3 regions of the Neobacillus sp. PVCKKU3 genome follow, and region 3 is predicted to be linked to each of the others. Evidence: predicted binding sites of a transcription regulator. Region 3 holds the regulator's gene; each other region holds the start of a gene.
What was found. The regulator Rex, encoded in region 3, represses fermentation and respiration genes when NADH is low (regulators of the CRP and FNR family bind a similar motif). The targets are predictions, from matches to a motif close to TTGTGAAATATTTCACAA.
Positions count from the first base shown of each region.

Region 1: the regulator Rex is predicted to act here: its motif matches at 2,282-2,299, upstream of adhE (bifunctional acetaldehyde-CoA/alcohol dehydrogenase).
Region 2: the regulator Rex is predicted to act here: its motif matches at 2,313-2,330, upstream of ACNQGS_RS11555 (TIGR04053 family radical SAM/SPASM domain-containing protein).

Region 1 covers NZ_JBLVQN010000037.1:41,235-45,517, reverse strand. Annotated here, with positions in the region: gene hpaB (4-hydroxyphenylacetate 3-monooxygenase, oxygenase component) at 1-1,230, shown strand, start outside; gene ACNQGS_RS21735 (ABC transporter ATP-binding protein) at 1,262-2,059, opposite strand; gene adhE (bifunctional acetaldehyde-CoA/alcohol dehydrogenase) at 2,326-4,283, shown strand, end outside.
Region 2 covers NZ_JBLVQN010000014.1:55,909-60,191, forward strand. Annotated here, with positions in the region: gene ACNQGS_RS11525 (BsuPI-related putative proteinase inhibitor) at 1-102, shown strand, start outside; gene ACNQGS_RS11530 (DUF3813 domain-containing protein) at 150-335, opposite strand; gene ACNQGS_RS11535 (hypothetical protein) at 338-490, opposite strand; gene ACNQGS_RS11540 (Cof-type HAD-IIB family hydrolase) at 604-1,416, opposite strand; gene ACNQGS_RS11545 (metal-sulfur cluster assembly factor) at 1,584-1,892, shown strand; gene ACNQGS_RS11550 (DsrE family protein) at 1,910-2,248, shown strand; gene ACNQGS_RS11555 (TIGR04053 family radical SAM/SPASM domain-containing protein) at 2,413-3,537, shown strand; gene ACNQGS_RS11560 (Crp/Fnr family transcriptional regulator) at 3,579-4,277, opposite strand.
Region 3 covers NZ_JBLVQN010000067.1:4,440-8,722, reverse strand. Annotated here, with positions in the region: gene ACNQGS_RS27905 (acyl-CoA dehydrogenase family protein) at 1-1,516, opposite strand, end outside; gene ACNQGS_RS27900 (DUF4395 domain-containing protein) at 1,643-2,068, opposite strand; gene ACNQGS_RS27895 (redox-sensing transcriptional repressor Rex) at 2,221-2,874, opposite strand; gene moaC (cyclic pyranopterin monophosphate synthase MoaC) at 2,907-3,395, opposite strand; gene ACNQGS_RS27885 (ABC-F family ATP-binding cassette domain-containing protein) at 3,559-4,283, shown strand, end outside.

The DNA.
Region 1 (4,283 bases), on a different contig from region 3:
GGGCTATCCTATTTACAGCCACGGACGAAAGAAGATTTAAAAAGAAGGCGGACCATGATCGAAATTTGGGCCAGGCATACCAATGGGCTGATGGGTAGAAGTCCGGATTATATGAATTCAGTCGTTATGGCCTTTGCCTCCTCCGCCTTATTTTTAAAAGGGAGTGAGAATTGCTTTCCGGAAAATATTATTTCCCTCTATGAAAGAGCAAGGAATCAAGATCTCTCGTTTACCCACACCTTTATAACCCCTCAGGTTAACCGGTCGCAAATCAACTTTGAAAAATCGAAAGAACCAATTGCCGCCAAAATTGTCGGGAAAAATGAAAAGGGAATTATTGTCAAGGGGGCTCGCCTGTTAGCGACCCAAGGCGGTTTAACGGATGAAGTTCTGGTTTATTCAGCCGGCGGAGTGACAAATGATGCGGATGCCTACGCATTTTCCATCCCTTCTGATACGAAAGGACTTAAATTTCTTTGCAGGGAGTCGTTTGTAGGCGGTAAGTCAGCCTTTGATTATCCGCTCAGCTCGCGTTACGAAGAAATGGATACGATTTTAGTATTTGATAATGTGGTAGTTCCCTGGGAGAGAGTCTTTTTTTACGAAAATGTCGATGCAGCAAATGAATTCATGGAGAAAAGCTCATTCTACCATCACGCCTACCACCAGGCCATCACTAGGCAGGTTGTGAAAACAGAATTTCTATTGGGACTTGCCGAATCCCTTTCGGATACAATCAATGTTTGCGGATATCAGCATATTCAGGAAAAACTTTCTGAAATCATCATCGGACTTGAAACGATGAAGGCGCTGCTGCTCAAGTCTGAGGAAGAGGCAGAATTGGATGAATGGGGTTATATGAGACCAAGCCTCATTCCTCTTAAAGTCGCTAGCAATGTCTTTCCAAAAATTTATCCTAGATTCAGCGAAATCATTCAATTAATTGGCGCAAGTGGAATGGTTACCTTGCCGACTGAAAAGGACTTTAATTCCCCTATAAAACAGGATTTGGAATCCTATCTGCAAGGTACCAGAAAACATGCTGAGGACCGCGTCAAACTTTTTCGATTGGCCTGGGACTTGACGATGAGCTCATTTGGCACAAGGCAAACCCAGTATGAACGGTACTTCTTCGGCGACCCTGTCCGCTTGTCGAGCGGCTTGTATCAGACCTATCCAAAAGAGGAATATTGCAAGCGAATTAAAGATTTGCTTAATTTAAAAGAATAGGATATCCCTGCATACGGGATATCCTATTCTTCTAACTATTTTGATGTGTCACCTGCACCTTCGACAGCAATGGTCTTTTATTTTCCCAAGAAACCCGAACCGGCAGATTAAAAAATTGGGTAAGGCTCTCGCTCGATAACAGTTCATTGGTGTTTCCGTACGCAAAAACCTGCCCCTCCTTTAGCAACAAGGTTTTATTGAATACAGGCAGAATCTCTTCAACATGATGAGTAACATAAATAATCGCTGGTGCATATGGGTTTTTAGCAATCGTTTCGATTGTTTCCAATAGTTTTTCACGGGCAATAAAGTCCAGACCGTTCGTTGGCTCATCGAGAATCAGCAAAGACGGGTCAGCCATTAACGCGCGGGCAATTAACACCCGCTGTTTCTCCCCTTGCGATAAAGTTTCATAATTTCTGTTAGCATAATCGATGCAGCCAAGCTCCTCGAGTAAAGAAATGGCCTTGCTTCGTATTTCGTCTGTAGGAGCTTCATAGAGACCAATGGAAGCGTATGCTCCGCTTAGTACCACTTCAAAGGCATTATCGCCCGGGTGAAATTTTTCCTGAAGTGAGGATGAAACAAAGCCAATTTGCTTGCGCAGCTTTTCAGCAAGATAGGTTTTCCCAAACTCCATTCCTAAAACATTAATTTTTCCCTTTGTCGGGAAATTATAGGCGTTCAGCAAATTTAGAATGGCCGTTTTACCAGAACCGTTTAAACCGAATAAAACCCAATGCTCCCCTTTTTCTATTTGCCAATTGACATTTTTTAAAATCCATTTGTCGCCCCGTTTGAGCGAAACGTCCTCTAGTTGCAGAATCATTATTTTACTCCCCTCTTATGATGATCTTTATACATAATATAGTATCAAAATTTTCTAAAAGTAAAAATATTGAGAGTTTTCCACTCAAAAAAAAAGCAATTATGAACATTCTTTGAAACTATTCTATTTATAAGGGTTTCCCCAACTTTGGCCGCATAATTCTACAAATTTCTTGGTTTACGATTGCTATATTTTGAACGTAAGGAAAATATTAATTTCCTTTTGTTCAATATTTCACAATAAATGATTTTAGGGAGGAACAATCAATGGCAGTGGAAGAAAAAATGTTACAGCAAAAGCAAACAGTTTCGATGATTGACCTTTTAGCTGCAAATGCAGCTCAGGCAGCTAAAGAGTTTCGCAGCTTTACGCAGGAAATGGTCGATGAAATTGTCAAGCAGTTGGCACTTGTTGCACTTGAGAACCACGATAAATTTGCCAGAATGGCTGTTGAGGAAACGAATCGAGGCCTTTACGAAGATAAAATCACGAAAAATATGTTTGCAACAGAGATGATTTATCACACCATTCGAAATCTGAAAACGGTCGGCATTATCAGTGAAAACGAGCATGAGGGCAGCTATGAAATTGCCGAACCTGTCGGGGTCATCGCCGCGCTGGTGCCTGTGACAAATCCCACATCCACTGTCATTTATAAATCTCTTATTTCTATGAAAACAAGAAATCCGATTATTTTTTCCTTTCACCCCGTTTCACAGAATTCGGGAAGGTTCACAGCTGAACTTCTTAGAGAAGCCGCTGTCCGTGCAGGCGCTCCTGAAAATTGTATTCAATGGATGGAAACTACCACTCTGGATGGTATCAATATGTTAATGAAGCATCCAAAAGTATCGCTAATTCTTGCTACTGGAGGTTCTAGCATGGTGAAAGCCGCATATAGTTCCGGCAAACCGGCAATTGGTGTCGGACCAGGCAATGTACCTTGTTATTTCGAAAAAACTGCCAATATCAAGAGCTCCGTCCAAGACCTGATTATGTCGAAAACCTATGATAATGGAATGATTTGTGCCTCTGAGCAAGCATTAATCATCGATAAAGAAATCTATACTGAAGTCATTACGGAAATGATCGCCAATAACTGTTACTTTTTAAATGAGGAGGAAAGGAAACAGTTAGAAAAAGTAGCAATAAAAGAAGAAACCGGCTTCCTCAATCCGATGATTGTCGGCCTTCCAGCCTTTAAAATTGCCCAAATGGCCGGAATCGAAGTTCCATTTGATACCAAGGTCTTAGTAATCGAGTTGGAAGGCGTAGGACCGAAATATCCGCTTTCCTGCGAAAAACTAAGCCCTGTCCTTGCCTGCTATAAGGCAAATAGCACAGAGGAAGCCTTTAACCTGGCAGAAGCCACATTAGAATACGGTGGACTCGGCCACACCGCTTCCATTCATACGGCTAATGACCAGATTGTTGAACAGTACGCGATGAGAATGAGAGCAGGACGGATCCTAATCAATACTCCTTCCGCCCAAGGGGCTACTGGAAACGTTTATAACGATTTACTGCCAACACTAACCCTTGGCACGGGCACATATGGAGGAAACTCGGTTTCAGTCAATGTCGGTGCCATGCATTTACTTAATATTAAAAAGGTCGCCAAACGCAATAATAACGCCCAAATCCTAAGGACACCGCCACAAATTTATTATCGTAAGAATTCTGTTCAGGCATTGGAAATCATCCCGGATACTAAAAGGGCATTTATTGTCACAAGCCCAAGTTCGGTGAAAAACGGTTATGTCGATAAAGTGCTTCATTTTCTAACGAAACGACCTGATTTTGTCCACTATGAGGTGTTTTCTGAGGTGGAGCCTGACCCTAGCATCGAAACGATCATGGCGGGTGCTGAATTGATGAGACACGCTAAACCGAATATGATCATTGCCTTAGGAGGCGGTTCTGTCCTTGATGCAGCAAAAGCGATGTGGTTATTTTACGAGGATTCTGAGGCAAACTTTAACACTCTGAAACTGAAGACTCTTAATCCGAGAAAACGAGTTGTGACTTATCCGAAGCTTCGGGAGAAGGCTAAGTTGATCGCGATTCCAACTACTTCCGGAACAGGTTCGGAGGTTACCTCCTTTGCCGTCATCACGGATAAAAAAGCGAATATTAAATATCCGCTTTCCGACCCGGAACTATTACCAGATGTGGCGATCATCGATCCACAGTTCTCGATGACTGTTCCGAAGGAAATCACGGC
Region 2 (4,283 bases), on a different contig from region 3:
AAGCTTCCCAACCATGGAGGTGTCTTTCTGAATTTTTACGAAAAAAATGCTGAGGGCGGGAGGAGTAATCCTTACCCTGCATTATTAGAAAGATTTGAATGAAAAAAGCGGAAGTCACCTCCCAAGGTACTTCCGCTTTCCTCATTTCATCATTGGAACTGGTCAAGCTCTTGTTGCATTTCTTGGAGCTGTCTTTGCTCAGCGACCGTCGAGTTGGCATAAGCAGAACTTAAGGCATTCTTGGCTTTGGCCACTGCCGTGTCGCGTTCACCTGGGCCGGCAGTTTTTGCCGATTCAACAAATCTACGTGCTTCCTGGAATAAACGGTTACCCATCGTTAAATTCCTCCAAGCGAGGATTCTTGCACATTGGCCATTTTCTGAGCTTCTGCTTCAGCGTAGGTCATGTGATAAGGAATCCGTTCTGAATGCTTGTTGACCGAATCCTTTCCTTGCTGGACAAAGCGTTTTGATTTGTTTGATCTACCCATTCGAATCCCTCCAATATGCTAAAAGCTTGGATTGAAACAGCTTCGCTGCTTCATCCATAGTATGCTCCAACATTGAGGGGTTCATATAGGTAAACAATGGTGAATAGGTGTAATTATTTTAACCGTAACAAATCCGTCAAATATTCTGCGACTCCATCTTCTTCATTGGTAAGAGTAACATCATTGGCGATATTTTTTACTTGGTCAATGCCATTTCCCATCGCTATTCCATAACCGGCGTATTCAAGCATTTCCAAGTCATTATCTTCATCGCCAAAGGCAATCACTCTTTGCTTGGAGATACCATAATATTCCGCCGCTTTTTTTAACCCTACTGCCTTATTTAAGCCTGACTTAATGATTTCGATAACATGCCAGGGGGCAGCCCAGCTGCGGTGATCGATGACTTCGGCATGGGCATCAGATAGATGGTCGCGGATCTTCTTTAATTGGTCTTCCTCTGTATGGATGAGCAGGCTAGTTGGTGAATCCTTCAAATAATTACTTAAATCACCCGTAGTAATATTGGGATGGCCAAAATTAAAAATTTCAATCAGCTTTTGGTCATGATAATGAAAATAGACATCATCCATTACTTCAGCGATGATATTATGAAAATGAAAGCTGCGGCAAGCCTCGACAATATCTTTTGCAACATGGATATCAAGCGGCTCATGGAAAAAGCCCCATTTCGGGTTCCGGGGATGATGCATGAAAGCCCCATTGAAATTAACGATCGGGGTATCTAAATCCAACTCTCGATAATACATTTCGCTGGAACGATATGGCCTCCCAGTGGCGATCATCACGATATGGCCATCTTCTCTAGCTTTTCTTAAAACTTCCTTCGTTTTTTCCGAAATCGTTTTATCATCTTTTAATAAAGTTCCGTCTAAGTCCAATGCAATTAAATGTCTTTCAGTCATTTGAAACCTCTCTTTGGAAGTATTTGTTTCTATTATCAATATGTTATCAATTTATATTTAAACTGTAAAAAAATTCACTTCAAATGTTTCTGAAACGCGCTATACTGGTTTTCGAAATACCTTTTGTTATAATGGTTACAATAAAACTGAACAGGAGTGAAGATAAAATGAATGAAGATTTAAAAGAAAATATAATGGGCGCACTTGAGCTTGTTATTGACCCTGAGCTTGGCGTCGATATCGTCAATTTAGGTTTAGTATATAATACTGAAATGGACGACGAGGGAAAACTGACGGTTACAATGACATTAACAGCAATGGGCTGCCCACTAGCCGGAACAATTGTTGATCAGGTGAAAAGAGCATTGTCTGATATTCCGGAAGTCAAGGATGTCGATGTCAATATCGTCTGGAATCCCCCTTGGAATAAGGACATGATGTCCCGTTATGCAAAAATTGCACTGGGAATTCGTTAAGGAGGACCTTCCGCAGGATGAAAAATAAGGTAATTTTAGTTAGTTCAAATCAGTTGGGCAAAGGCGACCAGGTTTTAGGAGAGAATGTTTTAGAGACTTTCTTTACTGTTTTAAAACAAAGAGAGGAACTCCCAGCAGCTGTTTTTTGCATGAACAGTGGGGTATTCACGTTGACTGAGGATTCCTTTGTATCCGTTCATTTAAAAGAGTTGGAGGATAAGGGTGTTAACATTTTTGCGTGTAAAACCTGTGCCGACCACTACGGTGTTAGCGAAAAATTGACAGTTGGCAAAATAAGCGGAATGGCTGACTTTGTTGAGCTTGCCTCCAAATACGAAGTGTTAACCATCTCATAAAACAGCAGAGCTTTTCGCTCTGCTGTTTTTTTCATTCACAAATCGTCCACATAATAAAAAAGGATTGTGAGGAAGTTCACTTTTTTCAAACATACACACCTTTATAATACGAAGTAATAAGGCTATTTAGTTTGAACTAGCCGTTTTATAGGAGGCGTTTCAATATGGATTTTAGCCGAGACTTTAATAAAGATCCGTTTATTGTGATATGGGAACTAACTCGAGCTTGTCAATTAAAATGTTTGCACTGCCGCGCAGATGCCCAGTATACGAGGGACCCTCGAGAACTTACGCTTGAAGAAGGCAAGCATTTGATTGATCAGATATATGAAATGAATAATCCGCTTCTTGTATTTACTGGCGGAGATCCGCTTATGAGAGAGGATATTTTTGAAATTACCAAATACGCAGTCACAAAAGGGGTACGTGTTTCGATGACACCAAGCGCTACTCCTAACGTAACAATTGATGCGATGCGTAAGGCTAAAGAAGTCGGACTTTCTCGTTGGGCGTTCAGCCTTGACGGTCCTACGGCTGAGATTCATGACCATTTTCGCGGGACAGCGGGCTCTTTTGACTTAACAATGGAACGAATTAAATATTTACATGAACTGGAAATGCCGATTCAGATTAATACAGTAGTATCCAGATATAATTACGAACATCTAGATGAAATGGCGAAATTGGTTGAAGAATTAAAATGTGTTCTGTGGAGTGTCTTTTTCCTTGTTCCGACCGGAAGGGGACAGGTATCTGATATGATATCGCCTGTGGAGCATGAAAAGGTGCTAAGATGGCTCTATGATCTAAGCAAGCGGGTTCCTTTTGATATTAAGACCACGGAGGCGATGCATTACCGCCGTGTGGTAATCCAGCAAAAAATGCGTGAAGCCAAAGAAAAAACAGAGGAAATCAGCTATTTATCTGCGTTGACAGAAAAAGGCTTAACGGGCTCAATTGATGGTCTGGGCCGTGCACCAAAGGGTGTAAATGACGGCAATGGCTTTGTGTTTATATCCCATATTGGAGATGTCTATCCGAGCGGCCTGCTTCCGGTTAAGGCCGGAAATATTAGGGAAACCCCTCTGGCGGAAATTTACCGCGAGTCGCCAATCTTTAAGGCACTTAGAAACCCAGATGGATTTAAAGGGAAATGCGGTGTCTGCGAATTCCGACATGTTTGCGGCGGCTCAAGATCAAGGGCATACGCCATGACAGGGGATTATTTAGAAAGTGAACCATTCTGCGTTTATATTCCTAAGGCTTTAAGAGAAAAACAGACACAATAAATTGAGAGAGGCAATCGATTGTCGATTGCCTCTCTCAATAACTATTCAATGCTGCAATAAACAGTGGAACAATTTTCACAGCCAATTTCATCTTTTAAGTATTGCAAATCCAGGACGGTAATTTTACCTCGTTTAATGGAAATGATGTTATCACGCTTCAGTTCACTTAAGATACGGTTTGTACTTTCCCGTGAAGTGCCGCAGAAATTTGCTAGCTCTTGATTAGTCAACGGCAGGTCGATTAATATTCCATCACTTTTTGGTACCCCATAGCTATTGGTCATCCGGATTAAAGTTGAAAATAAGGCGCCGCGCTTTCCGTTTAGGACAAGGTCGCGGAATTTTGTCTGCGTTTTGCGGAAATGATCGCTCATCCACTTCATAAATTCAAAGGCTAGCTTACTGTTTTGGAAAATTTCACTTTCAAGTACTTCTTTTTTTATTGCCACGATTTCACCTTCTTCAAGAACCTTGGCACTTAATAAATATTTTGGACTATCAGTGAAAAGGGTTAATTCTCCACAAATATCGTTTTCTCCGCAAATTCTTAGTGACAGCTCCCGCCCGTCTGCTGTAATTTTGCTGATTTGAATTTTACCTGAAATAATGACATATAATTCATCAGCGAGCATCCCTTCCTGAAATAGAAATCTTCCCCGTTCGCTTTTAAACTTCCGATCAGCAAATTTAAGCAGTTCTTTTATTTCAATTGAATGAGTTGGTTTCATTGTCGTAATCATTTTTCT
Region 3 (4,283 bases):
CTTCACCTAAAACAGGCCGCCCCAGTAGGTCTTCAAGTTGATCAGAAAACTTTTTAATTGTCTCCCCAGCGGCTCCCTCAAGAACGCTGGCCACAAACTCAGCAGGTGAATACCAGTCAGAAACCCTGCCCAAATCGCGGTAGATTTGTGTTAAAAGCAGATTACGCGGTCCCTCCCACTGTTCGTTTACGACCACATCGCGGAAGATACGCGGCAGCGACGAAAATTCCTCCATCACTCCATGGCCGGCAAACACGGAGATAGCCTCCCGTAAAATTTCCGCTCCCTCATTCGTTGCACAGATTTTCTGCAGCAAGACAAGTTCACGCAGATTAAATAACTTTTTCCTAACATCAATTGGATGGTCCGATTTAATTCCTGGATTAAGCGGCTTATCCAGTTGCAAGAAAAGATTATAGATTTTGAATGCCCCCGCCGTCGTTCGCTCAGCGGCATGCTGGATTCGTTTCAACTTGCTTGCTGCGAGTGGATAGTCTTTTACCTTCTTTCCAAAAACACTTCGGAAATCGCTGTACAAGTTTGCCTCCCGAGAGGCCCTCAGCATAAACCCGGCACAGGCAATCCCAATTTCCAACCTCGACAAGGTCAATACAATTCCGACTGCAACTGCAATCCCTTTATCCTTTGGACCGATTGGATAGGCACGCGCCCCCTTATATTGAATCTCCCCTGTTGGCAGCTCGGCTGTTCCCAGCTTCCATTTGATCCGATTTATCTCGTACCCGTTGCGTTTCTCCTTCTCCTTATCCCCCGGAAGCCAGGAAGGTACGATAAATGTTGAAACTTTGTCAGTTCCCGATATTTTTGCCGTCACCACAGAATAATCGGCATGCGCCGCAGAACAGAAAAACTTATTCCCATACAAACGATAATACTTGCCTTCCGGAACCGCCTCCAAAACATTAGCCGGCAAATCAGAACCACCCTGGATTTCTGTCATAAATTGAGCGCCAATGGCGAATTCGCCGTTTAGCCCTTCTTTTGTATGATGTAATATAACTTGAAGTTCTGGATATTCTTCATCCGGAAATTGGTCAAGCAAAGCCACTAAACCATGTGTACATGTCAGCGGACAGGTCACTCCCGCCTCACCCAGCTGATGGATCAGCATTCTTTTCACAAAGCTTTCCCAAGGTGTCATGTTACTGGAAAAAAGACCTTCTCCGAAAATTTCATTCTCTAATTGATGAACTTCTTGAGGACGAACAATCCGGTCAATCCGATGATTAAAAGCATCAAAGTGAAGCATATAGGGGCGGACTTCCGGTCTGGCAATTCTTTCGGCTAACCGGTTCCATTTTGCAGATACTGTTGCTGAAAAGGATAATAGTTTTTCGTGGATTTGGCTGTGCTGAGAACCCGTAAATTTCTTTACCGCTTTTTGTAAAAACGGTTCATCACGGTACCAATCAAGGTTGTCACGTTTTTCGAGAAATTCATCAAAGCTGTAAGAATTTTTTCCTCTTGCTTCTGTCTCTTGGGAAACATGCTTCATAAAAACGCCACTCTCCTCATGAATAATAATTCATAATTTTCAATTTAATCTTAAATGTAAGGATATGGAAACGTCAAATATAAGTAGAAAAACAAAAAAAGAGGCTGAATAATTCAGACCTCTTCTTTATTGGTGCACCCTTCTATGACGGTATTGGTTCCACTGAAAATGAATAAAGCATCCGATGCAAAAACCTAGAATTGCCACAAAGGCAGCCACTGCGACAAGAATCGTGAACACATAGCCAACACCATTCCAACCCAGCAGGAATCCTACAAATCCAATTCCCAAACACGATACGGCAAGTTTTTGATTAAATTGCTGCTGCTCCCAATCCTCGGGGATATAAGCCTCTGGTTCCTTTCTTAAAAATAGTTTTGCTATTTGCATAATCGGATTAAATCCGAATAAAAGACCAGACATACCGGCAACAAACGGCACTAACAAAAACCATTCCTGACCGGATAACCATGTTAACACAACACTTAAAACAATCGTCCACTGGTTTGTTTTCACTAGCGGCCGTGGGATTGAACGAACTGTTTCTGTCATTTTAATTCCAACCTTTCCTATTGGATTACAATAATTACTTGTGTATTCATTTTACCCGCTTCCACTCCCTTTGTATAGTGATCTGGTTAGGAAAATGTTTCAAAACGAAAAAATGGGCCTCTCACCATTTTGGCGAGAAGCCCATTGATTATTTATTCTTCTACTTCGTCGTTTGGATAATGCTTTAAAAAGTAAACAAGTGATTGCAGCTCCACCGCCAGGTCAATATGATGCACGCGGATCGATGAAGGTACATTCAGTCTTGCTGGAGTAAAGTTTAAAACCCCTTTTACATTCGTATTCACAAGCTTGTCTGTGATTTGCTGAGCAACCGGAGCCGGCACCGTCAAAATCGCCACCGAAATATTTTCCTCGATCAAATACTGTTCTATATCGTCCATCGAATAAACGGGAACATTGCCTATCGAACCGCCAATTTTTCCGGGGTCCACATCGAAGGCGCAAGCGATTTTTGTATTATTATTTTTTAAAAAATTGTAGTGTAAAAAGGCTGTGCCGAGATTACCCACCCCGATTAACGCTACCTTTGTTAATTCATCTTGATCAAGAGTTTTCCGGAAAAACGATAACAAATAGTTTACGTTATAGCCGTACCCCTTTTTCCCAAGGGCCCCGAAATAAGAGAAATCCCTGCGAATAGTGGCCGAGTCCACCTTTACTGCTTCACTCAATTCTGCAGATGACACCCTCTGCTTGCCAGAGGAATGAAGGTTTTGTAAAAATCGATAATATAAGGGCAGCCGCTTTGCTGTTGCCTGTGGTATTTTCATCGTTTCATTGGACATATTTCTCCCACCCTTCAATTTTAATGGATATATTAGATTTCTCTTCTAAAATCACCGTTTTTGCCGCCGGTTTTTTCCACCAGAAAGGTTGGTCCAATTACCATCCCTTTATCAACTGCCTTACACATATCATAGACGGTCAGGGCACAAACAGAGGCAGCTGTTAGCGCTTCCATCTCAACCCCCGTACTGCCTTTTGTTTTCACTGATGCAGCAATATGCAGTGTATATTGTCCCTGCCCGGCCTGCTCCCATGAAAAACTAATATTGATACCTGTTAATGGAATCGGGTGGCACATTGGAATGATATCCCATGTCTTTTTCGCTGCCATCACTGCAGCAACCTGGGCAACTGCTAAGACATCGCCCTTTTTCATTTCGTGGTTTGTGATTTTTTCATAAATTTCAGTGCTTACTGTTATGCTAGACTGGGCTGTTGCTGTGCGTGCCGTTTCCGGCTTCTCGCTGACATCGACCATCTTGGCCCGGCCTTCTTCATTAAAATGAGTAAATTCAGCCATAAAAAAAATCCTCCTACAAAAAATAATACAATATTTTTTTGTCCATGTGTGTGAAACTTTGAACTAACAGTATATTTTTTTATAATTCCATTAAAAATTTCACTTCATTGCCGACATTCGGGTTATACGGTAAACTAGTCGTAAGGTAATAGAGGTGAAAAAAATGATTTTATTACAGGTTAACCAACTACAAAAATATTATGGTGCTGAACTTATTTTATCGAATATAAAACTGGAATTACAAACCCGTGACCGTGTTGCCCTTGTCGGACGCAATGGAGCGGGGAAATCAACGTTATTGAAAATCATCGCCGGCGAAATGGGCTATGACGGCGGCGAAATCATCAAACCAAAGGATGTTACCGTTGGTTATTTGGCGCAAAATACGGGTTTGGAGTCCAATTTGTCCATTTGGGAGGAAATGCTGACGGTTTTTGAGAACCTGCAGGCGATGGAAAAATCGCTCCGGAAGCTGGAGAAGCAAATGGCCGATCCTGCTGTTTTCGGGGACCCAGGAAAATACGAACGGGTATTAAAGGAATATGATGAATTGCAAATAAAGTTTAAAGAGCAAGGCGGCTATCAATATGAAGCTGATATCCGTTCTGTATTGCATGGGTTAAATTTTTCTGATACTACGTTAATGATTTCAAGTCTAAGCGGCGGACAAAAAACGCGTCTTGCGCTAGGCAAACTATTACTGACAAGACCTGATATTTTAATTTTGGACGAGCCAACCAACCATTTGGATATCGAAACCCTTTCCTGGCTGGAGCAATATCTGCAGGGCTATGATGGCGCGATTTTAATTGTTTCGCATGACCGCTATTTTTTGGATAAAGTGGTTACAGAGGTGTATGAACTATCACGCCGCCTGATTCAGCGATT